Kineosporia sp. NBRC 101731: one gene and its partner. The protein of the gene in region 2 interacts with the protein of the main gene of each other region in a pairwise test. Links are inferred from orthologs where the notes say so. Each region holds a gene or a part of one and is shown on either strand. Other genes may lie near its edges.

Region 1 (11,198 bases), on a different replicon or contig from region 2:
TTCTGCCGCGATGGCGAGCGTCTGGATCGAGCACGGCGAGACCCGGCGTTACCTGGTGATCGCCCCGCAGAACGCCACCCAGGTCCGGGTCGGGCAGGTCACGGCTGCGGTGAAGAACCGGATGGCTGTTCTGGACGTGTCCAGCCCTTTCACCGGGGAACCGGAGGACCCGGCGGTGGAGCCGGTGGTCGCCCTCGCGGCGGACGGTTCGGTGATCGCGCAGCAGACGCCGCCCAGGAGTCAGGAGGACACGTTCCTCTCGACTGTCGACGTCGCCGGCGGTAACGGGCGGTCGGTGACTCCGTAAGGGTTCCGGGTCACCGCGCGCAGGAGGGGACGCGGTGACCCGGAAGTAGAAGGGCGGTTCCGCACTCCGCGGAACCGCCCTTCTTTCCTTGCCTCACACAGCTTTACACGCTCAGCTTCTACACGCTCAGTGCGAGCCGGTCCTTCACCACCGCGGCCAGGCCCTCGGCCTCGGCGCTGGCCTGGCCGGCCTCCTTGGCCTCGACCATGACGCGGACCAGGGCCTCGGTGCCGGAGGGGCGCAGCAGCACCCGGCCGGTGTCGCCGAGCCTGGCCTCGGCCGCGGCGACCGCGGCCTGGAGCTCGGCGTCGTCGTGGCAGCGGTTCTTGTCCACGCCCTTGACGTTGACGAGGACCTGGGGCAGGCGCTCCATCACCGACGCCAGCTCGGCCAGCGACTTACCGGTCTGGGCCATGCGGGCGAGCAGGTGCAGGCCGGTCAGGACGCCGTCGCCGGTGGTGCTGTGGTCGAGCATGACGACGTGGCCGGACTGTTCACCGCCGAGCGAGTAGCCACCGCTGCGCATCTCCTCGAGCACGTAGCGGTCGCCCACCGCGGTCTGGATCACGCGAATGCCCTCACGCTCCATGGCCAGGCGCAGACCCAGGTTGCTCATCACCGTGGTGACGAGGGTCTTGTGGGCCAGCACGCCGCGGTCGGCGAAGGCCAGGGCCAGCACGGCCATGATCTGGTCGCCGTCGATGTCGCGGCCCAGGTGGTCGATCGCCAGGCAGCGGTCGGCGTCACCGTCGTGGGCGATACCCACGTCGGCGCCGTGCGCCAGCACGGCGTCGCGCAGGTGCCCCACGTGGGTGGAGCCGTAGTCGTCGTTGATGTTGAGCCCGTCGGGCTCGGCACCGATCACGATGACCTCGGCCCCGGCCTCGCGGAAGGCCCGCGGGGAGACCACGCTGGCCGCACCGTGGGCGCAGTCGAGCACCACCTTCAGTCCGTCGAGACGGCACGGCAGGGTGGCCAGCAGGTGCGCGACGTAGCTGTCACCGGCTTTGGCCAGACGGCGGGTGCGACCGACCTCGGCGCCGGTGGGGCGGGCCCAGGGCTCGCCCATGCGGCGCTCGATCTGGTCCTCGACCTCGTCGGGCAGCTTGTAGCCACCGCTGGCGAAGAACTTGATGCCGTTGTCGGGCATCGGGTTGTGCGAGGCCGACAGCACCACGCCCAGGTCTGCCTCGGAGTCGTCGACGAGGAAGGCCACGGCGGGGGTGGGAACCACGCCCGCGTCCTCGACATCGACACCCGCGCTGGCCAGACCGGCCATGACGGCGGCGGACAGGAACTCACCCGAGGCCCGCGGGTCACGCCCGACCACTGCTCGGGGCCTACGGCCGTGGAAATCCGCGACCTCGCCGAGCACGTGCGCCGCCGCGACCGCGAGGTCGAGGGCGAGCTCAGCGGTCAGGTCGCGGTTCGCCAGACCCCGGACGCCATCCGTGCCGAATAGTCGCGCCAACGAGTTCCTCCTACGCGGGAATGTTTCACATCTACTCGCCGATTATCCCCCCGCTGAACGCAACACGGCCCCGGAGCCAGATAACCCCGGGGCCGTGCGTGCGCAGCTGATGTCTGGATCAGCGCTTGCTGTACTGAGGAGCCTTACGAGCCTTCTTGAGACCAGCCTTCTTACGCTCCTTGGCCCGCGGGTCACGGGTCATGAAGCCGGCCTTCTTCATCGACGGACGGTTCGTCTCTTCGTCGATCTCGTTCAGCGAACGGGCGATGCCCAGACGCAGCGCACCGGCCTGGCCGGACGAGCCGCCACCGTGCAGACGGGCGATGACGTCGAAGCGACCCTCGAGCTCGGTGACCCGGAACGGCTCGTTGACGAGCTGCTGGTGCACCTTGTTCGGGAAGTAATCTTCAATGGTGCGGCCATTGATCTTCCACTGGCCGGTGCCCGGAATGATGCGGACCCGGGCGACAGCCTCCTTGCGGCGGCCGGTGGCCGAGCCGGGGGCGATGATGCTGGAGCCGCTACCCTTGACCGCCGGCGTGGCGGAGGTGTAGCTGCTCGGGGCGTCCTCTTCGAACTCCTCGGTGGCGGCGTCAGCCACTTCGGCGGTGGACTCGGTCACGGTTCTCCTTGTTGCGCTTGGCTACGGGGGTCGCGATCCGCGGGCGCCGGGTTACCGGCAGCCTCGTGGATTACTGCGCGACCTGGGTGATCTCGAAGGGGACGGGCTGCTGCGCGGCGTGCGGGTGCTCGGGGCCGACGTAGACCTTGAGCTTGCCGAGCACCTCGCGGCCGAGGGAGTTCTTCGGCAGCATGCCCCGGATCGCCTTCTCGACGGCGCGCTGAGGGTTCTTCTCCAGCAGCTCGGTGTAGCTGACCGAGCGCAGACCGCCCGGGTAGCCGGAGTGCCGGTAGGCGAGCTTCTGCTCGCGCTTCTTGCCGGTCAGGGCGACCTTGTCGGCGTTGACGATGATGACGAAGTCACCAGTGTCGATGTGGGGAGCGAAAGTGGCCTTGTGCTTGCCCCGAAGGAGCACAGCGGCCTGCGAAGCGAGCCGGCCGAGCACGACGTCGGACGCGTCGATGACGTGCCAGCGGCGCTCGATGTCACCGGGCTTGGGGGTAAACGTACGCACGGTCGCAGCCTCGTTCTGATCAGAGCATTCGGGTCGACATTTTCATGTGCCACGGACAACGCCTCTTCGAATGCATCAACGAGGTCGCTACTCCGTACCCGACGTGCCACGCACCAACTAGGCTCGACATGACGGACGGGTCACACAACGAGGACTCAGATTACCGGGCTGCTTCCGGGGGGTCAAAACGTGGGGTCGGCAAGCACAACTTCGCCCCGCCGATCAACCCCGCGCCGCCCCCCGCCGATGGAGTGGTGGCCAGCCGCGAACCAGCTGATACCCGGGGGATCCGATCATGGCCGACGAGCATGACTACGAGTACGACCTGCTGGTGATCGGAAGTGGGCCGGGCGGGCAGAAGGCAGCTATCGCCGCGGCCAAGCTGGGCCGGCACGCCGCGGTGATCGAACGCGGCGACATGGTGGGCGGGGTGTGCATCAACACCGGCACCATCCCCTCGAAGACGCTGCGCGAGGCCGTTCTCTACCTCACCGGCACCTACCAGCGGGACATGTACGGCCAGAACTACCGGGTGAAACACGACATCACCCTGGAGGACCTGCTGGCTCGCACCCAGCACGTGATCGGCCGTGAGGTCGAGGTGATCCGCAGCCAGCTCAACCGCAACGGCGTGGACCTGCTGCACGGCACCGGCCGGTTCACCGACCCGCACACCGTGCTGATCGAGGGCGGTCCACAGGGCACCCGCTCGGTCACCGCGCAGTACGTGGTGATCGCCACGGGCACCACCCCGGCCCGGCCGTCCTCGATCGAGTTCGACGGCAAGAAGGTCATCGACTCCGACGGCATCCTGCACCTGGACCAGCTGCCCCGGTCGATGGTCGTGGTCGGTGCCGGGGTGATCGGCATCGAGTACGCGTCGATGTTCGCGGCGGTCGGCTGCAAGGTCACCGTGGTCGAACAGCGCGACCGGATGCTCGACTTCTGCGACTCCGAGATCGTCGAGTCGCTGAAGTTCCACCTGCGCGACCTCTCGGTCACCTTCCGGTTCGACGAGAAGGTCGCCTCGGTCGAGAACAACGCCAACGGCACCGTGACGAATCTGGTCTCCGGTAAACGAATTCCGGCTGATGCGGTGATGTACTCAGCCGGTCGCCAGGGCGCCACGCAGGCGCTGGACCTGCCCGCCGCCGGACTGGAGGCAGACCTGCGGGGCCGGATCACGGTGGACGACCACTACCGCACGAGCGTCGAGCACATCTACGCCGTCGGTGACGTGATCGGTTTCCCGGCCCTGGCCGCGACCTCGATGGAACAGGGCCGCCTGGCGGCCTATCACGCCTTCGGCGAACACGTGAACAGCCTGATCAGCCTGCAGCCGATCGGTATCTACACGATCCCGGAGATCAGTTACTGCGGCTGGACCGAGGCCGACCTGACCTCGTCGTCCGTGCCCTACGAGGTCGGCATCTCGCGCTACCGCGAACTGGCCCGCGGGCAGATCGCCGGCGACTCCTACGGCATGCTCAAGCTGCTGGTCAGCACCGGCACGCGAAAGCTCCTGGGCGTGCACGTGTTCGGCTCCCAGGCGACCGAGCTGGTGCACCTCGGCCAGGCGATCATGACGTGCGAGGGCACCATCGACCACCTCGTCGACACCGTGTTCAACTACCCCACGCTGTCCGAGGCCTACAAGGTGGCCGCGCTCGACGCGGTGAACAAGATCCGGGCCGTGGAGCGGTTCTTCGCCTAGATTTCGCCTAGATACCGACCGTCGCGTTTTCCGGCACGATCACCCGCAGGCCACCCCGCACGATGCCGAAGTCGACGGGGGTGCGGGCCGAGAGCTCGCCGTCGACGTTGACCGCCTGCCCGGGAACCGTACTGACCCGGACGTTCTGCGTGGTGACGTGGTAGACGTGGTCGTTCTCGGTGAACGCGCCGCTGACGAAGTGCCGGGCCACCTGCCAGCGCTGCCGCGGGGTTCCGCGGGGGATCGCGTAGACGTCGAGCAGGTGGTCGTCGATACCGGCGTCGGGCGAGACCACCGCTCCCCCGCCGTAGAACCGGCCGTTGGCCACGGCCAGCTGGAGCAGGTCGTCGAGCTCGAGGTCGGGGTGGTCACCGTCGGGGAACTCCAGCCGGGCCGAGAACGGCACGAACCGCCGGTAGGCCTTGGCGGCGGCGATCGGGTAGGCGAGGGCGCCGAGACGCTTCTTCAGCTTCGGGTTGAGCATCTCGGTGACCCCGACGGCCAGGCCGATGGAACTCACGTTGAGGAAACGGTCGTCACCCACCACCCCGAGGTCGACGTCCACCGCCTTGCCGTCGGCCACCGTCTCGCAGGCCTTCATCAGGTCGGTGGGCAGCCCCAGGGTGCGCGCCAGGTCGTTCGCGGTGCCGGTGGGCAGCAGCCCGAGCACCACCCCGGTGTTGCACAACTGGGGCGCGACCGAGCTGACCGTGCCGTCACCACCGCCGAGCACGATCGTGCGGGCGCCCGCGTCGATCGTCTCCTGCACCAGTTGGGGCAGCGTGCTCGGGTCATCCACGGCGTGGGCGGCCATCAGCTGGACACCCAGTTCTTCGAGCCGGTCGCGGGCCTGGGCGAAAGTCTCCTGCCCGCGGCGCGACGCCGAGTTGACGATCAGTACCGCCGGCGTCTCTGTCACGGAGATCAAACTACGGCCGCATTCTGATGGTTCCGTCACAGACCCCTGGGAGCACCTAGCGTGCCCGCTGAACCCGTGCCTCGTCCCAGACCGGCTCGTCCGACTCGTAGACCTGACCGTCCGACCCGAACACCAGGAACCGGTCGAACTCGCGGGAGAACCAGCGGTCGTGGGTCACCGCCACGACCGTGCCCTCGAACGCGCTGAGTCCCTTCTCCAGGGCCTCGGCCGAGTGCAGGTCAAGGTTGTCCGTCGGCTCGTCGAGCAGCAGCAGAGTGGCCCCTGAGAGCTCGAGCAGCAGGATCTGGAACCGCGCCTGCTGTCCGCCCGACAGCGACTCGAACTTCTGCTCGGCCTGCTCGCTGAGCTCGTAGCGGTCCAGCACCCGGCTGGCGGCCTCGCGCGGCAGCCCGGAACGGTGCCCGTCGCCGCGGTGCAGGATGTCGAGGAGCGTGCGCCCGGCCAGTTCCACGTGCTGATGGGTCTGCGCGAACCAGCCCGGCCGCACCCGGGCACCGAGCTTGACCGAGCCGGTGTGCGGCACCGCACCCGGCCGGGCCGTCGGTGAGTCGTCCACCGGCTGGTGCTCCACGTCCGGGTCGCTGCCACCGGCCGCGAGCAGCCGCAGGAAGTGCGACTTGCCCGAGCCGTTGGACCCCAGCACCGCCACCCGGTCGCCGAACCACAACTCGGTGCTGAACGGCTTCATCAGACCCGTGAGCTCCAGATCGGTGGCCACCACGGCCCGTTTCCCCGTGCGTCCACCCTTGAGGCGCATGTGCACGTTCTGCTCGTTCGCCACCAGCTCGGGCGGGCCGGCCGCCTCGAACTTCGCCAGCCGGGTCTGCGCGGCGTGGTACTGCGCGGCCATCGAGTCCATGAACGAGGACTTGGTCTTCAGCATCAGCACGAGCTGCTTGAGCTTGGCGTGCTCCTCGTCCCAGCGCCGGCGCAGCTCTTCCAGCCGGCTGTTGCGGTCGGTGCGGGCCTGCGCGTACGTGCCGAACCCGCCACCGTGGATCCAGGCGTTCGCCCCGGCCGCGTGCGGCTCCAGGGTGACGATGCGGGTGGCCGCGTGGGAGAGCAGTTCCCGGTCGTGGCTGACCAGCAGCACGGTCTTGGAGGTCTCGGCCAGGCGCTCCTCGAGCCAGCGCTTACCCGGAACGTCGAGGTAGTTGTCCGGCTCGTCGAGCAGCAGCACGTCGTCGGGGCCACGCAGCAGGGCCTCCAGCACCAGACGCTTCTGCTCACCACCGGAGAGCGTGTTGGCGCTGCGGTACTGGGCCTTCTCGAACGGCAGGCCGAGCGCGGCCACGGTGCAGACGTCCCAGGAGGTCTCCGCCTCGTAGCCACCGGCGTCGGCCCAGTCGGACAGCGCCTGGGCATAGGCCATCTGGGTGGGCTCGTCCTCGTGCTCCATCATCTTCAGCTCGGCGGCCTCGAGAGCCTGCCCGGCCACCCGGATGGTCGTCGGCGCCACCGAGACGAGCAGGTCGCGCACACTGGTCTCGTCGCGGACGCTACCGATGAACTGACGCATCACCCCGAGCGATCCGGACACCACGGCGGCGCCACCGTGCGCGGCGGTGTCACCCGCCAGGATGCGCAGCAGCGTGGTCTTGCCGGTGCCGTTCGGGCCGATCAGCGCGGCGACCGCGCCGTCGGGCACCTTGAAGGTGACCTCGTCCAGCAGGGGACGCCCGTCGGGAAGAGTGAAAGAAACCTGATTGACGTCGATGCCGGACACACCTGACAGTGTGCCCGGCATCGGCGCTCAGACGCGAAGCGATTTCACTCGATGATGTGGACCGCGGCCTCTTCGGCGCTCGCGGCCCCCTGATCGATGCCCACGTCGGAGCCGATCAGGTCTTTCTCCTCGTCGGCGCCCAGACCCTCGTCCGGGTCGACCAGCCGGCCCGCACGACCGCGACCGACCTCCGCGTAGGAGAGGTCCTCGTCCTCGATGCGGTTGTTGTCCACCGAGTCGACGTTCTCGTCGGTCGGCGAAGCCTCCAGGTCGGAGACCAGGTTCGGGTCGGGCTCCTCCTGCGCCAGGCGCGCCTCGAGGCTCTCGCCCTGCGCCTCCTCGGCGTCGGTGGTGCCGAACCGGGTCATGCCCCGCGGCTTCTCCGGCGGTGAGTAGCCGGCGTCATACACCGCCGAGTCGACGTCGTCGTCACCGAAGGCCTGGTCCAGGTCGTAGGTCTCGTCCGAGCCGTCTGCCGACGGCTGGTAGACCTCGTCCGAGTCGCCAGGCTCAAAGGTCGAATTACTCATGAAGGCGACCTTGGCACTTTCGCGCCGCGGCCGCCATTCGTGAGCGTCCGAAGATCGTTACTTCTTCAGATCCAGACCGATGAGTACCGGGTCGTGGTCCGAGGTACGGAACCGGTCGGGGGCGTACAGCGACGTGATCTGCCCGGCGGACTTGAAGTTGGTGTTGTAGTCCAGCACCGAAGGCTCGTCGGCGTTGATGTGCACGTCCAGCACGTCCTTCACCTGGCTCTTCAGTGACGAGCTGGCCAGGGCCTGGTCGAGGTAACCGGACTGGGCGCTGAACACGTACGAGTAGGCCTTGTCGCTGCCGATCTCCTTGTCGATCATGTCCGTGTAACCCAGGTCGTTCAGGGCCAGGATCGGGTCTTCCTTGGCGTACGAGTTCAGGTCACCGATGACCAGCACGTCCTTGTCGCCCGCGGCCGGCACCAGCGTCGAGTCGATCCAGCCCGCCAGTGTCGTGGCCTGCTCGGTGCGGTGGGCGTTCCAGCAGCTCTGACCGTCGCCCTGGTCGGTGTCCAGCCCGGTCGCGCCGTCGCAGCCCTTCGACTTGAAGTGGTTCACCACCACGCTGACCTTGGCGTTCTTCGGGGTCCTGAAGGTCACGGCCAGCGGGTGACGCTCGAACAGGTCATCGTTCTCGACCAGGGTCTTGACCGGGGTGACCTTGGCCGGCTTATAGAGCATCCCGACCTTGATCGCGTCGTCACCGGCCACATTGACGACGCCGGTGGCCGCGTCCGCGTCCACGTACGCGTAGGTGCCGGGCGCGGTGGACGCGTTCAGGGCGTCGGTCAGGGTGGCGATCGCGCTGTCGGCGCCGTAGCCGTCGTTCTCGATCTCCATCAGGCCGACCACGTCGGCGTCCAGGCTCTTCAGCGCGGCGATCTCCTTGGCGGTCTGCCGCTCCAGCTCGGCGGCGTTCTCCGCACCGCGGCAGTCGGTGGCCGCGCCCCCCACGCCGTACGTGCAGCCGGTGAAGGTGTTGAAGTAGTTCAGCACGTTGCTGCTGGCGACGGTCACGTCCCCCTTGACCTTCGAGGTCTTCGGGCGGGGGTTGGTCGCCTGGAAGTCCGCGGCGCCGTTCAGGGCGCCGACCGGGCGCAGGCGCCAGGCGTTGGGACTGGCCGCGTTACCGGCCCAGGTGTAGGTCAGCACGCCGGTCGCGTTCTTCACCGTGTCGCCGGTGCGCAGGGTGTTCGTGGCGCTCAGCGGCTTGCCGTCGCGGCCGAACCCGATCGGGTCGGCGTTCTGGTTGTTCAGCGCGTCGTCGACGATCAGCTGGTTCAGGGTGTTCTTCGCCTGCAGCTGCGCCCGCTTCGGGTCGTCCGCGGCGTACACGTTGGTCGGCTGCATCAGCCGGCCCTTGCTCGACACCGTGACCTGGCCGAACCGGCCCAGCAGGTAGTGCTCGGAGACGGTGAGCCTCTGCGGCAGGCGCACCAGCATGCCCTCGTAGCGCTCCAGGGCGGTCGCCGAGGCCAGGGGCAGCTTCACCGTGGTCGGCTTCACCTTCTGACCGGTCGCGCACAGGTCCAGGGCGGTGGACGTGATCTGGGTCTGCCCCTGGTACTCCGCCGCGGTACCGGTGACCTGGACCTCGTCACCCACGCTGACCTGGTTCTTTCCCGGTGCGTAGACGAAGATCCCGTCCGACGTGGCCTTGTCCTGGTCACCGCCGTCCTGCAGGAAGAACCCCTGCAGGGTGGGCGAGGATCCCTCGTTGTCGCTGACGACCACGCCGCGCACGGTCACCGCGCCGGTGATCGCCGCCGCGGCGCCGCTGCCCTGGATGCTGCCGATCGCGGTCACGTCGCCCGTGCACGTCGCTGCCTGCGCGGTCCCCGGAGCCAGAATGCCCAGCCCCGCCAGTCCCGTCGCCGCCGCGAGCACCTTGGCGCCGGTCGCGTAATTACGCCTCGTCGTCGTCACGGTGGAGGAGCCTAAGGGTCTTCTGTGCCTTTTCGCGTGAACAGCACGTGACGAGTGACACCCGATCGGTCAGCGGACTACGGCAGGGTGCGTACCGCCCTTGACTCCTTCGCCCGGGCCGCCAGTTCGTCGTCCGCGGGGTACCCGACCTCTTCCAGCACCAGGCCGTGGGGGGGCACCACCGCGACGCGCGGGTCGCGATGCCCCTCGGTCAGTACCTGGGCGGGCCAGTCGTCGGGCTTACGCCCCTCCCCCACCGGCAGCACGGCACCGACCAGGGCCCGCACCATCGAGTGGCAGAAGGCGTCGGCGAGCACCGTGGCCACGAGCAGACCCTGCTCGTCGCGATGCCACTCGTAGGCGAGCAGGGTGCGGATCGTGGTCGCACCCTCGCGGTACTTGCAGAACGCGGCGAAGTCGTTGAGTCCGGTCAGCGTGCGGGCGGCCCGGGTCATGGCGGCTTCGTCCAGAGGACGCCGGTGGCTCAGGACGTCGCGGCGGCGCAGCGGAGGTGGCCCGCTGGGGTGGTCACTGATCCGGTACGCGTAGCGCCGGTTGATCGCGGAGAAGCGGGCATCGAAACCCTCGGCGGCGATCGAGGCACCGTGCACCCGGATGTCACCCGGCAGAACACCCGCCAGCCGGGTCAGGACGGCCTGCTCCGGAGCCCGGTCACTGCGGCCGGGCAACCGGTTCCAGGCGTCGGCCGGAATGTCGGCGTGCGCCACCTGGCCGTTCGCGTGCACGCCGGCATCGGTGCGGCCGGCCACCGTCAATTTCGGGCCGCCGGGCAGGCGCAGGATCGTGCCCAGTCCCGTCGACAGGGTCTCCTCGACCGTGCGGCGGCCGGGCTGGGCGGCCCAGCCGCTGAAGTCCGTGCCGTCGTAACCCAGGTCCAGGCGAACTCTCACCGTGGACAGCGGGGGCTCAACAACGTCCAAAAGCACTGGGCTCTCTCTGTTTCGGTGACCACAACGACGCGAGCCCGCCACCCCCAGGACGGGGATGACGGGCTCGGCGGCGTGGAACTTACTTCTTGCCGTCGACCGCGTCGTCGGCAGACTCTTCGGCAACCTCGGCAGCAGCCTTGGCGTCCTTGGCCTCGTCGCTACCCGGAGCCTCGGCCTCGGCCGCAACGGCAGCGGTCTCGGACTGGGCGGCGGCGTCGACCGAACCCTCGGCGTCACCGTCGACCTTGGCGTTCTCCGCCTCGGTCGCGGTGTCCTCGGCGGCCTGCTCGGCGGCCACGGACTTGTTGCCCCGGGCGGCGCGACCGGTGGCGGCCTCAGCCTCACGCACGGTCGACTGACCGGCGGTCAGCGGGTCCAGGACCAGCTCGATGACGACCATGGGGGCGTTGTCGCCCTTGCGGTTACCGATCTTGGTGATCCGGGTGTAGCCACCCTTACGCTCCGCCACGACCGGCGCGATCTCGGTGAAGA
Region 2 (12,941 bases):
GAGCGCCGCCGCCTGGAAGAGGTGCGCCGCGCCGCCGAGGAGATCCGGCGCGAGGCCTACGAACGCGCCGCCAAGCTGGCCGCCTCGGCGTCGAGTTCCAGCAGCACGTGGCCGACCGCGCAGGGCCCGCACACCGGTGGCTGGATGATGCCCTCCGCCGCGGCGCTGGAGTCCCCGACGACCCCTTCGGCCCCCATCCCGGACTCCCTGGCGCCCCCCAACGACCCCTCCCGCAGCGAGCCGAACCGCCGTGAACGCCGGCCGGAGCCGGCCGAGGCCGATCGCCGCTTCCAGGAGACCGCTGCCCAGATCTACCGGCCGGACCCGAACCTCGGCCCGTCCACCGAGACGATCCGGGCCCTCAGCGACCCTCTGAACGACCCGCTGCCGGGCCAGTCCCGTGGCGGCACCCCGTCGGCCGGTGACAGCTACTCCGGCTCGTCCTACGGCAGCGGCTCGGACTACTCGTCGTCGGGGTCGTACTCCGGCGGCTACGGCGGTGGCTACCAGAACGGCTACCAGAACGGCTCCCCGCCGGCCCTGCCGGCGCTCCCCTCGGCCCCGACACCGCCCCTACCGGCCGCCCCCTCGCCGTACAGCAACACCCCGGAGGAGCCCCAGGCCCCCTGGCGGCCCACTGCGAGCGACCCGTGGGGCGCGGGCCCCGCCGGCCCGCGCACCGGCAACGGCTGGTCCGAGGACGACGAGGTCGACCTGCGCGACGACCAGGGCCAGCTCCCGGGCACCGGTAACCGCGACCAGTCCGGCCCTTCCACGTCCCGCCAGGCAATCATCGATCTCTCGGCCCGCCGCCGGCACCGCAGCCCCAACGACTGACCCGACCATGAAGGACGACCCGACGGGCTGACGCCGTCGGCACCCCTTCAGCGCGCCCTGACGACGTGCCTCGGCCGACGCGGGAGCACGCACCAGTGCTCCCCCGCCCCTGTGGGGTGCCCGCGTCCCGGCCCGGCCACCACAGATGTGTTCGCCGGCGGGAACCGAGCAGCCCTGATCCCGTTCCTGATCATGTCAATCGCCTCCCCGCGCTCTGGCACGGTGACCACGAAGGTTGGCCACCTTCCCGTTCGCGATCAGGCAACCTTCCCCGGGGAAGCGGTGTCACCTCCCGGCCGAAGGCTGGGGAATTGCCTGATCACGAACGGAGAAGGGCGCCACCCACACACCCACAAGCTGACCCGCGTCCATTGATGGGCGCCCGGTCACGCTTGACCCGCGCCCTCAACGTGCACTCTCACCGCACCAAAACCAGGGACCTCTTGAGGTGCCCGCATCCCCGGACTCCCCTGTCCACCCTCCTCGGCGAACGCTCGGTGCACTCATCAGGTGCACAAAAGGTCATATTGCGCTCTAATCACTCTTAAATAAACCTATGCGTGAGCAAGATGTAACGGTGCGGAACGATCCGGGGGCTTGAGCGGAGGGTCGTAGTGGCTTGGACGGCGGGCGGGGCGAACGGGCTCGACGACACGTGGATCGAACCGCGGGCACGTCGTGGTTGAACCGCGCATACCGGCCACGCGGAGAAGTACTGAGTTCGGCGACGGTGACGGGCGGAATCGAGATCTCATGACTGAGCAGCAGACGACCACCAGCGGCAGCCGACCCGACGCATCCCAGCAGGAACGGCGGCCCCCGGCGGCCGACCCAACCCCCCGTACCCCGCGCACCCCGACTTCACACCCGATGGCCTATCCGCCGCAGCAACAACCACCGATGCAGTGGACGGGGCGGCTGGAGTTCGACCTCACCGACAGTCGCGGCTGGCGGGTGGGCACGATCGAGGTGGTCGTGCGCATGGACACGGTGACCCTCTGGCGCGGCAACCGCACTCTCGCGGTCATGCACCGGGAATCGTTCAAGCACTGGCTGGTCCGGCCGGTGAAGCCGTTCGAGTTCGACGACGTGGTGTGGTTCATGCAGGGCACGACCACCTGCCTGACCATCGACGGTGCGAACTCCTACGCGGTGCCCGAGCCGATCGTCGACCACCTGTTCGCCGTGGCCTAAGACGTCAGCCAGCGCCGCATCGCGTCCTCGCAGGCCACGAGATCGCTGATGGGACAGCGCTCGTCGTCCTTGTGCGCGAGCGAGGGGTTGCCCGGGCCGAAGTTCACGGCCGGGATTCCGAGGGTGGAGAACAGGGCCACGTCGGTCCAGCCGTACTTCGGGCCCGGCGTGCCCCCGACCGCGGCGACGAAATTGGCTGCCACCGGCGCGTTCAGACCGGGTCGGGCGGCAGGCGAGGCATCGGTGACGGTGATCTCGTACCCGGCGAACAGCTCCCGCAGGTGCGCCTCGGCGGCTGCGAGCGACTTGTCCGGCGCGAAGCGGTAATTGATCAGCACCGTGCAGCGGTCGGGGATCACGTTGCCGGCGATGCCGCCGGAGATACCGACGGCATTCAGGCCCTCCCGGTAGACCAGCCCGTCCACCTCGATCTGCTGCGCCTCATAGGCATTCAGTACATCGAGGACCGGGCCCGCCGCGTGCACGGCGTTCGAGCCCATCCACGACCGGGCCGAGTGCGCGGCCGTCCCGGACAACGCCACCTCGATCCGCATCGTGCCCTGGCAACCGCCTTCGACCACGGCCGAGGTGGGCTCACCGAGCACGGCGAAGTCGGCCTGCAGAATCTCGGGACGCGTGCGGGAGAGACGGCCCAGCCCGTTGCGCGTGGCCTCGATCTCCTCGCAGTCGTAGAACACGTAGGTGACGTCGCGGGTGGGCTCGGGAACCCCCGCCGCGAGAACCAGCGCGACGGCGACGCCGCCCTTCATGTCGACGGTGCCCCGGCCGTGGATGACCCCGTCCACGGTGCGTGTGGGCAGGTTGTCCGCGATCGGCACGGTGTCGATGTGCCCGGCGACCACGACGCGCTCGGCCCGCCCCAGATGCGTGCGGGCGATCACGCAGTGACCGTCGCGGATCACCTCGAGGTGCGCGAAACCCCGCAGTGCGGTTTCGATCGCGTCGGCGATGGCGGCCTCGTCGCCGCTGACCGAGGGGATGTCACACAGGACGCGGGTCAGGTCGGCGACGCTCCCGGTCAGGTCGAGCTGGACCGGGGCAGTCGCTTCAGGCATGGCCGGGAGCCTACTCGCGGTCCGGAGCGCACATCGTCCACCCGTAGGATGCAACCCATGACCGAGGTGAGTTCCACGTCCCCCGCGCCCGCTTCCACCAGCCGCCTGGCCTGGGGTTATGGCCTGGCCAGCAGCACCGAGGCCGGAGTCGTACTGGACACCTGGTACCCGGCGCCCCAGCTCGGCACCGCCCCCGACGACGCCGGCCCGTTCGCCGTCCCCGCCGACCTGGCGGCCCTGGAGGGCACCGACCCCCACCGCAAGGTGCGCCTGCACGTGGTTCGCACCCAGATCGACCTGGACGCGGAGCCGAAAGACACTCCCGACGCCTACCTCCGCCTGCACCTGCTCTCGCACCGGCTGGTGAAGCCCAACACGATCAACCTGAGTGGCATCTTCGGCGCCCTGCCGAACGTGGTGTGGACCAATCACGGTCCCTGCCCGGCCGAAGACTTCGAGGCCACCCGGCTGCGCATCCGCGCCGGCGGCGGCCCGGGCACCCGGGTCGAGGTCACCGGCGTGGACAAGTTCCCGCGGATGACCGACTACGTGCTGCCCACCGGCGTGCGTATCGCCGACACCAGCCGGGTGCGCCTGGGCGCCCACCTGGCCGAGGGCACCACGGTCATGCACGAGGGCTTCGTGAACTTCAACGCCGGCACGATCGGCCACTCGATGGTCGAGGGACGTATCTCGCAGGGTGTCGTGGTCGGCGAGGGCTCGGACATCGGCGGCGGCGCCTCGATCATGGGCACGCTCTCGGGCGGCGGCAAGGAGGTCGTGTCGATCGGCGAGCGCTGCCTGCTCGGCGCCAACGCCGGTCTGGGCATCGCCCTGGGCGACGACTGTGTCGTCGAGGCCGGGCTCTACCTCACCGCGGGTACCAAACTCCTGCTGCTGTCCGACCCCGAGACCGGCGCCCGGGCGCAGAACCCGACAACGGTCAAGGCGCTTCAGCTCTCCGGTGCCACTGGCCTGCTGTTCCGCCGCAACTCCACCACCGGGGCCGTCGAGGCCCTGGCCCGCACCGGTGGTTCCTTCACCTTCGCCCTGAACGACGCCCTGCACGCGAACGCCTGACCGGGAACCTCGTGTAGTGGTCGGGCAGTTCTCGTTGCGACAGGATTCGTCAGGAAGCGACCGGAACTGCCCGACCACGGATGAGAGGGAGGTATGAACCCCTCGGAACCCACTCGGCCCATGCCCGCCGGCGGCCCCAAAGCCGGTACGGCACGGCCGGATCGACCCATCGCCGGGACCAGCACGCGGCCCCTGCGCACCGACGGCGACCCCACCGGCGCGGAACCCCCGCGCCGGCCGCCGGGCGACCGCGGGCCGTCCACCGGCGCCGAAAGACCCAGGAAACGCAGCCGGTTCCGTGGCCTGATCATTGCCCTCACGGTGATTGCGGTGACCGCCGGTGGCTCGGTGGCCGCCGCCTGGGTCTGGTTGCAGGGCGCGGTCGGCCCGGTGACGATCCGCGAGATCTGCACCGGCGAGTTCTCCGACGGCTCGTCGCACACCCTGGAGATCGACCAGGCCAACAATGCCGCGATCATCACCGCGATCGCCGAGAAGCGGGACTTCCCGGTGCGGGCGGCCACAATCGGTGTGGCCACCGCGATACAGGAGTCGAAGCTGCGCAACATCACCTACGGCGACCGCGACTCGGTGGGCTTGTTCCAGCAGCGCCCGTCGCAGGGCTGGGGCACGCGGGAGGAGATCCTCGACCCGATCTACTCCGCCAACGCGTTCTACGACGCGCTCGAGAAGGTCGGCGACCTGGACGAGCTCACCATCACCGAGGCCGCGCAGAAGGTGCAGCGCTCGGCCTATCCGGAGGCCTACGCCGACCACGAGCCGGAGGCCCGGATGGTCGTGTCCCCGCTGGCCGGCTACTCCCCCGGCGGCTGGAACTGCGTCCTGCGGGAAGACGGTGACCTGACCGCCCAGGTACCCGGCGAGAACGGGCTCACCGCCCGGTCCTCCGCGGTCCGCGCGGCCGCCAAGGCCGAGCTCGGCCGGAACAACTCGAAGGTCGATCAGGCGGGCACCGCGCTGACCTTCTCGGTGCCCGCGGCCCAGGAGAAGCGGTACGCCTGGGCCCTCGCGTCGTGGGCCCTGGCCCGGGCCGACGATCTGGGGGTGCGGCAGGTCTCGCTGGACGGCTACACCTGGGACCGGTCGAAATCGGGGAAAGGCTGGACCCAGACCGATACCGGGCTCGGCGAACGTCAGGTGAGAATCACGGTCTACTGACCGCAGATTCCTTGGCCCGGTGATCGAAACCCTTGATCACCGGGCCTTTTCACGTTCCTATCAGCGGTTGCCGATCTCCAGGTAGTTACGCTCGGTGGCCCCGATGTAGATCTGCCGCGGACGGCCGATCTTGGTCTGCTTGTCTTCCATCATCTCGCGCCACTGGGCGATCCAGCCCGGGAGACGACCGAGGGCGAACAGCACCGTGAACATCTTCGTCGGGAAGCCCATCGCCTTGTAGATGAGGCCCGTGTAGAAGTCCACGTTCGGGTACAGCTTGCGCTCGATGAAGTAGTCGTCGTGGAGGGCGATCTCCTCCAGACGCAGGGCGATGTCGAGCAGCGGGTCGTCGACGCCGAGACCACGCAGGATGTCGTCGGCGGTCTTCTTGATGATCGCCGCGCGCGGGTCGTAGTTCTTGTACACCCGGTGCCCGAAGCCCATCAGGCGCACGCCGCCCTCGCGGTTCTTCACCTTGTTCATGAAGGTGTCCGGGCCGTCGGGAGAATTCTTGATCTCCTCGAGCATCTCCAGCACGGCCGAGTTGGCGCCGCCGTGCAGCGGCCCGGAGAGCGCGTGGATGCCGGCCGAGACCGAGGCGAACAGGTTCGCCTGGCCGGAACCGACGAGCCGAACGGTCGAGGTCGAACAGTTCTGCTCGTGATCGGCGTGCAGAATGAACAGCAGGTCAAGGGCTTTCGCCAGTACCGGGTCGACGTCGTAGGGCTCGGCCGGGAACCCGAAGGTCATCCGCAGGAAGTTCTCCACCAGGCCCTGTGAGTTGTCCGGGTAGAGGAACGGCTGGCCGACCGACTTCTTGTAGGCGTACGCCGCGATGGTCGGCAGCTTGGCCAGGAGCCGCGTCGTCGCCAGCTCGACCTGGTCGTGGTCACGGATGCTCAGGCTGTCCGGGTAGAACGTACCCAGCGCCGAGACCGCCGCCGACAGCACGGGCATCGGGTGCGCGTCCCGCGGGAAGCCGTCGAAGAAGCGCTTGAAGTCCTCGTGCAGCAGCGTGTGCCGCTGGATCTTGGTGGTGAAGTCCGCCAGCTGCGTCGGGGTCGGCAGCTCACCGTAGATCAGCAGGTAGCTGACCTCGATGAAGGAGGACTTCTCGGCCAGTTCCGCGATCGGGTAGCCCCGGTAGCGGAGAATTCCCGCGTCGCCGTCGATGTACGTGATGGCCGAGGTGCAGGACGCCGTGTTGGTGAAACCCGGGTCCAACGTGACGTAACCGGTCGTGGACAGGAGCGAGGACACGCTCACCCCGGCGCCGCCCTCAGTGGCCCGGGTCACTCCCAGGTCGAGTTCGCCACCCGGGTAGTTCAGGGTGATCTGATCGGATCCGTCGGACATGAAGACGCTCCCACGCTGGTGTCTGGGTCCAGGGTCTATCGGCCTTCAGCGCCGGGCAGGTTCGCCTGGACACACGGCCTTAACGCAAGTTACCCCCCGCCGAACGGACTGAGCCATCCGGACCGGCCGCACGGGCAGCGAGTTGCGCCACTCTTTCATCACTCACGGTCATGGCCACGCGCACGTGCCGGGCACCCGTCGGGCCGTAGAAGTCTCCCGGTGTGACGAGAACCCCACGCTCGGCGAGGTCTGCGACCGTGTCCCAGCAGGGCTCGTCACGAGTGGCCCAGAAGTAGAGTCCGGCTTCCGAGTGATCAATCTTGAAGCCCTCGGACGTCAGCCAGGCGCGCATCAGTTCACGCCGACGGCGGTACCGCTCGCGCTGCTGCGCCACGTGCTCGTCGTCGCCGAGTGCCACCCTCAGGGCCTCTTGCACCGGCCACGGCACGATCATCCCGGCGTGCTTACGGATCTCCAGAATGCGGCGCACCAGAACGGGATCCCCGGCCACGAAGGCCGCCCGGTAGCCCGCCAGGTTGGACTGCTTACTGGTCGAGTAGACCACCAGCAGACCCTCGTGGGAGCCGCCGCAGACCTCCGGATCGAGGAGGCTCGGCACCTCGACGCCGTCCCAGCCGAGCTCGGCGTAGCACTCGTCACTGGCCACCACGGCACCGATCGAGCGGGCCCAGTCGACGACCTTCTTCAGGTGCTCGACACCCAGTACCCGGCCGGTGGGGTTGCCCGGTGAATTCAGCCAGACCAGCTTCACCGAGCGGGCGCCGGGACCCACCTGCAGTGTGCCGTCGGCGGCGAGCGGAGTGGCTCCGGCCAGTCGCGCACCCACGTCGTACGTGGGATATGCCACTTGCGGATGCATGACCACATCGCCCGCGCCCAGTCCGAGCAGGAGCGGCAGCCAGGCCACCAGCTCCTTGGAGCCGATGGTCGGCATCACGCCGTCGGGATCGACGCCCGGCGCGTTGCGGCGACGGGCGAACCAGTCCACGACAGCCTGGCGCAGGGGCGGGGTGCCGTAGGTCTGCGGGTAGCCGGGGGCGTCCGAGGCGTCGGCCAGGGCCTGCCGCACCAGATCCGGTGTCGGGTCGACCGGGGTACCGACCGAGAGGTCGACAATCCCTCCCGGATGCTGCCCGGCCCTGGTCTTGTACGGGACCAGCTTGTCCCAGGGGAAGTCGGGCAGCACCGGGGCGGTCATTCCCCGGCCTGCGGGGGAAGGGCGAGGATGAACGCGTGGTCCTTGTTGATCAGGCCCATCTTGGACGCGCCACCCGGCGAGCCGAGATCTTCGAAGAACTCGACGTTCGCCTTGTAGTAGTCGCCCCACTGTTCCGGGACGTCGTCCTCGTAGAAGATCGCCTCGACCGGGCAGACCGGCTCGCAAGCACCGCAGTCCACGCATTCGTCGGGGTGGATGTACAACATCCGGTCACCCTCGTAGATGCAGTCGACCGGGCATTCCTCGATGCAGGCCTTGTCCTTCACATCCACGCAGGGCTGCGCAATGACGTAGGTCACGTCGGGTCCTCCTGGTATGCGGCCCTGGTCGCTCGCCAGGGCCGGTCGTCGCCGCGGCCGTCGACGCCGGTGACATCGGGGCCCCGCTTAGTATCGCTGATCCTCCACCCGAGTGTCGCCGAAGGGGCCGCAGTGAGCACGAAACCATCCGCCCAGGACGGGACCGACTGGGCCGAGCACATCGGTTCCCGGGTCGTCGTCCGCCGCCGCGACGCCTCCGGCCTGCACGACGTGCTGGGTGAACTCCTCGCCGTCACCGGGCAGACGCTGACCGTCGCCGGCCGCCACGGTCCGGTCGACGTGCCTCTGAGCAGCATCGTCGCCGGAAAACCGGTACCCCCGAAGGCCAGCCGCCCCGCTCCCCCGCACCGCGCCCTGTCGGTGGCCGATCTCGAGCTGGCGATGGCCAAGCACTGGCAGGCGGCCGAGCAGGACTGGCTCGGCGGCTGGCTGCTGCGGGCCACCGAGGGCTTCACCAACCGGGCCAACTCGGTGCTGGCGGTCGGCGAGCCGGGCATGCAGCTCGACGTCGCGGTGGTGGAGGTCGTGGACTGGTACGCCGAGCGCGGCCTGAAGCCGGTCGCCGCGGCCCCGGAGCCCCGCATCGACGACGGCGACACCGATCAGCTCCTGGCCGCCACCTCCGCCTTCGAGGCCGAGGGGTGGACGCAGGTGCCCGGCAGCTCCACGGCGGTGATGACGGCCGCGACCGGTGAGGTGCGCGCCCTGGCGCCGCGGCTGGGTGGCCGGGCGCTGCCCGAGGGCCTGACCCTCACCCTGACGGACGAGCCCGACCCGGCCTGGATCAGCCAGTACCACTACCGCGGGCAGGCGGTGCCCGACCACGGGGTGCGGCTGCTGACCTCGGCCCCGCGTCAGGTGTTCGCCTCACTGCGTACGGACGCCGGTGAGGTCGCCGCAGTGGTGCGGGGTTCACTGGCCGAGAGCTGGGCCGGGCTGACCGCGATGGAGGTCGCCCCCTCCTGGCGGCGCCGCGGCCTGGCGACCATCCTGATCGGCGTGATCGGCGACTGGGGGTGGGAGCACGGCGCCCGGTCGATCTTCCTCCAGGTGGCCGAGGACAACGTGAACGCCCTGGCCACCTACGAGAAGGCCGGGTTCACCCACCATCACCGGTACAGCTACCTGGCTCCCTAAGAGGCCGTGGGCTCCGGCAGGTTCGCCGCCAGGTCCCGCAGGCGCACCCGGGCCTGGTCGAGCGCCACCTCCAGGTCGACCAGCAGCTGACCGCACCGGGCGGCGTGCCCGGCCTTGGCCTCGGCCTCGATCTGCCGGGCGATCCCGACCACCTGCACGGTGCCGAGGTTCAGCCCGGCCCCGGCCAGGCTGTGGGCGTGCAGGTAGGCCGCCTCGGCGTCGTCCGCGGTGACCGCCAGGCTGAGGCGCTGCAGGAGGTCCACGGTGCGGGACAGGAACGACGAGATGATGTCGCGCACCAGCTCGACCTCAAAATCGGTTCCCTCACCGAGTAATTCGGCGATCCGCTCGTTGGTGTCGGCCATCTCCCCGGGCTGCGGCCCGGCCGCATCGGGGCGCTCCTGGGCCAAGGTTTCCTCCACGGGTCCGGGCTGCCGGGGAATGACAGCGGTGGTCTCGATCACGGCGACGGAAGCCGGGGCGGCCACCGTGACGTGTTCCTGGTCGCGCATCGCGGCCAGCTTGTCCCGCACGGCCGAGTAGTGCCGTTCCATCGGCTGGGTCTTCTCTCCCCGTCCGGCCGGTGGCGCCTCGTCATCGGTGCGTAGCCAGCGGTTCAGCGTGGCCTGGAGGGTGGCCGACCGCACCGGCTTGGCGATGAAGTCGTCCATACCCGAGTCGAAACACCGCTGCCGGTCGGCGGCGAACGTGGCCGCCGTCATGGCGATGATCGGAACCGTGCGGGTGGCCGGGCGTTTCCGTAGCTCGACGGTGGCCGTGTACCCGTCCATCACCGGCATCTGGCAGTCCATCAGGATCGCGTCGTAGTCGTTCTGCGCGCTCATCGTCAGCGCCTGTTCACCGTGCCCGGCAACGTCCACCCGGTATCCCAGCTGCGACAGGATGCCCAGCGCGACCGTCTGGTTGATGTCGTTGTCCTCCACCAGCAGCAGCCGGAACGACTCCCGGGCCGGGGTTCGTGGCTCCGGTTCACGTTCGGGTGCGGCGATCGGCCGTCGATCGGCGACGGGTGGCGGCTCGCCCACCGTCAGGGTCACCCGGGTCAGGGCGCCGAACAGGTCGGACTGCCGCACCGGTTTGGTGAGATAGGCACTGATCTGTCGCGCCACCGTCGCGTCGCCGACCTCTTCACCCGAACCGACGCCGATCACCGGAAGATTCGCGAGCGCGGGCACCTGGCGGATCTGCTCGATCAGCGCCAGACCGCCGCGCTCGGGCATGTGCATGTCGATCACGGCCAGGTCGTACCCACCGGCCGGGGCCGAACGGTTGGTCAGCAGGTCCATCGCCTCGTCGGCGGAACCGGCGGCGACCGGGCGCATCCCCCAGCGGGTCAGCTGGGTCTGCATGACCAGGCGGTTGACCTCGTTGTCGTCGACGATCAGCACGGCCAGGCCGCGCGCGTCGCGGCCCCGCACCGAGCGGCCCCAGTTGTCGGCCGGGGCGAACACCAGTTCGGCGACGAACGTGGCGCCCTGGCCGAGCCGGCTGGTGGCGCGGATCGTGCCGCCCATCAGGTCGGCCAGGCGACGGCTGATCGACAGGCCCAGACCGGTGCCGCCGTAGGCCCGGCTGGTGCCCTCGTCCGCCTGCCGGAACGGTTCGAAAAGCAGGTCCAGGCGGGCCGGCTCGATCCCGATCCCGGTGTCGGTGACGGCGAAGTTCACCGCGACCTGGCCGTCCGGGCACGGCGGGCCCGGCGTGACGGAGATCGAGACCCCGCCGTGCTCGGTGAATTTCACCGCGTTGTGGGTGAGGTTGAGCAGGATCTGACGCAGCCGGCCGGGATCGCCGCTGAGGGCGAAGGGCACCCCGGACTCGTAGTCGACGGTGAGTTCCAGGCCCTTGCTCGAGGCGTTCTGCCGCACCAGCGTGACCACGTCGTCGACCACGTCCTCCAGCCGGAAGTCGACGCGGTCGAGCATCAGCCGCCCGGCCTCGATCTTGGAGAAGTCGAGGATGTCGTTGATGACGGTGAGCAGGGCATCCCCCGCCGTGCGCACACCCTCCACGTAACGGCGCTGGGTCTCGGTCAGCGGGGTGCCGAGCAGCAGGTCGGTCAGGCCGATCACGCCGTTCATCGGGGTCCGGATCTCGTGGCTCATGGTGGCCACGAACTCGGACTTCAGCCGGGACGCCTCGACCGCCTGGTCGCGGGTCTCGGACAGCGCGTTCTGCAGTTCCTTCTGCGAGGTGATGTCACGCCCGACGGCGTAGATCAGCCGGCGGTCCGGGTCGGAGGCCACGGTCCACAGCAGGGTGCGCACCACTCCCTCACGCACGAAACGGTTCTCGAACGTGGCCACGCCCGGGTCGGTGACCAGCCGGGCCAGCTGCTCGGCCACCCGCCGCTGGTCCGACTCGTCCCCGCTGGGGAAGGCCTCCTCGAACCGCAGGCCCAGTAACTGGTCCGGGCTCATTCCCAGAGACGCGGACCAGACCGGGTTGGTCTGCAGCAGACGGCCGCCGAAGTCGGCCACGGCCATGAAGTCGGTGGAGAGCTGGAAGAGCTGCTCCACCTGGTCGCGGGCACTGAGCCGGTCGGTGACGTCCTGGAGGGAGCCCCAGATCTCCAGATCGGCCTCGGTGCGCACCCGGAAGTTGCACTCCACGATGCGCCGGGTGCCGCCGGGTCCGCGGGTCCGGGCCAGGAACACCTGCTGTTCGCCGGTGCTGATGAGCGACTGGAGCCGGGCGGAGGTGTCCGGCTCGCTCTCGGCCACCAGGAACGGCGCCAGCTCACGACCGACCAGATCGTCCCCGGGAATGCCGAGCAGTTGCTCGGCCGCCACCGAGCAGAAGTCCACGAGGCCGTCCCGGTCCAGGCGTAGCAGCACCCCGGGCGAGGAATTGGCCAGGTCCCGCATGCGGCGCTGGTTCTCCGACAGTGAGCGGGTGGCCAGCAGCGCGTCCCGTAGCGCACGCCGGCGCAGGACCGCCACGACGATCACCCCGAGCAGGATCAGGGCTGCCGTGCCCAGGGCCACCGCGCGGAAGAACATCGCGGGCCGCATGGCGGCGGTCTCCGACTCCTGGGCCACCACCCGCCAGCCGTCCACCGATGTCCGGCCGGGACCGGAAGAGGTCGGGCCGGACGCACTGGCAGCGACGATGTGCCCGTTGCCGACCAGCACGGTGCGGCCGCGGGCCAGGCGCGCGGCTTCGGAGAGCCCGGCGGGGGCTGCGCCGCCGCTGTCGGCCACCAGCTGACCGGAGGCGTCGAGCACGCTCATCCGGATGCCGCGGCCCTGTGCATAGGTGTCCACGTAGTGCTGCACGCCGGTGAGGTCGCGCACCATCCGCAGGTATCCGACGGCGGGCGGGTCGAGAACGTACATCGGCACGGTGATGGCGGTGACGTCGGTGTCGAAGACCGGGCTGCGGTACACCGAGGAGACCGCGTACGTCTCGGTGCCGGTGAAGTCCGGCACCCCGGTCTGGGCCTTCAGGTCGTAGCCGTCCGGCACCCGGTCGGGCAGGTCGGTCATCACCTTGCCGTCG

What was found.
Region 1: the proteins of QSK05_RS09370 (region 2) and QSK05_RS05345 interact in binary tests that used the Escherichia coli proteins (3 or more experiments, as listed by UniProt). The link is inferred for Kineosporia sp. NBRC 101731 from one-to-one orthologs.

What each region holds. Positions count from the first base shown.
Region 1 is NZ_BSTC01000001.1:1,197,341-1,208,538, reverse strand. Bases 3,592-6,472 are described here. They hold QSK05_RS05345 (lipid kinase), read right to left. Parts: upstream 5,548-6,472; coding sequence 4,636-5,547; downstream 3,592-4,635. Other genes in these bases: QSK05_RS05340 (ABC-F family ATP-binding cassette domain-containing protein), read right to left, coding at 5,603-6,472; sthA (Si-specific NAD(P)(+) transhydrogenase), read left to right, coding at 3,592-4,628. In the rest of the region: QSK05_RS05370 (hypothetical protein), read left to right, coding at 1-307; glmM (phosphoglucosamine mutase), read right to left, coding at 426-1,778; rpsI (30S ribosomal protein S9), read right to left, coding at 1,897-2,400; rplM (50S ribosomal protein L13), read right to left, coding at 2,471-2,914; more of sthA, read left to right, coding at 3,210-3,591; more of QSK05_RS05340, read right to left, coding at 6,473-7,294; QSK05_RS05335 (DUF5709 domain-containing protein), read right to left, coding at 7,339-7,824; QSK05_RS05330 (ExeM/NucH family extracellular endonuclease), read right to left, coding at 7,882-9,756; QSK05_RS05325 (tRNA pseudouridine synthase A), read right to left, coding at 9,834-10,667; rplQ (50S ribosomal protein L17), read right to left, coding at 10,786-11,198. UniProt on the Escherichia coli protein: In vitro phosphorylates phosphatidylglycerol but not diacylglycerol; the in vivo substrate is unknown.
Region 2 is NZ_BSTC01000002.1:484,215-497,155, forward strand. What follows is about bases 4,575-7,370. They hold QSK05_RS09370 (citrate synthase), read right to left. Parts: upstream 6,723-7,370; coding sequence 5,427-6,722; downstream 4,575-5,426. Other genes in these bases: QSK05_RS09365 (hypothetical protein), read left to right, coding at 4,575-5,366; dapC (succinyldiaminopimelate transaminase), read right to left, coding at 6,802-7,370. In the rest of the region: QSK05_RS09345 (diguanylate cyclase), read left to right, coding at 1-837; QSK05_RS09350 (hypothetical protein), read left to right, coding at 1,591-2,031; dapE (succinyl-diaminopimelate desuccinylase), read right to left, coding at 2,028-3,107; dapD (2,3,4,5-tetrahydropyridine-2,6-dicarboxylate N-succinyltransferase), read left to right, coding at 3,165-4,187; more of QSK05_RS09365, read left to right, coding at 4,308-4,574; more of dapC, read right to left, coding at 7,371-7,941; fdxA (ferredoxin), read right to left, coding at 7,938-8,261; QSK05_RS09385 (GNAT family N-acetyltransferase), read left to right, coding at 8,394-9,419; QSK05_RS09390 (response regulator), read right to left, coding at 9,416-12,941.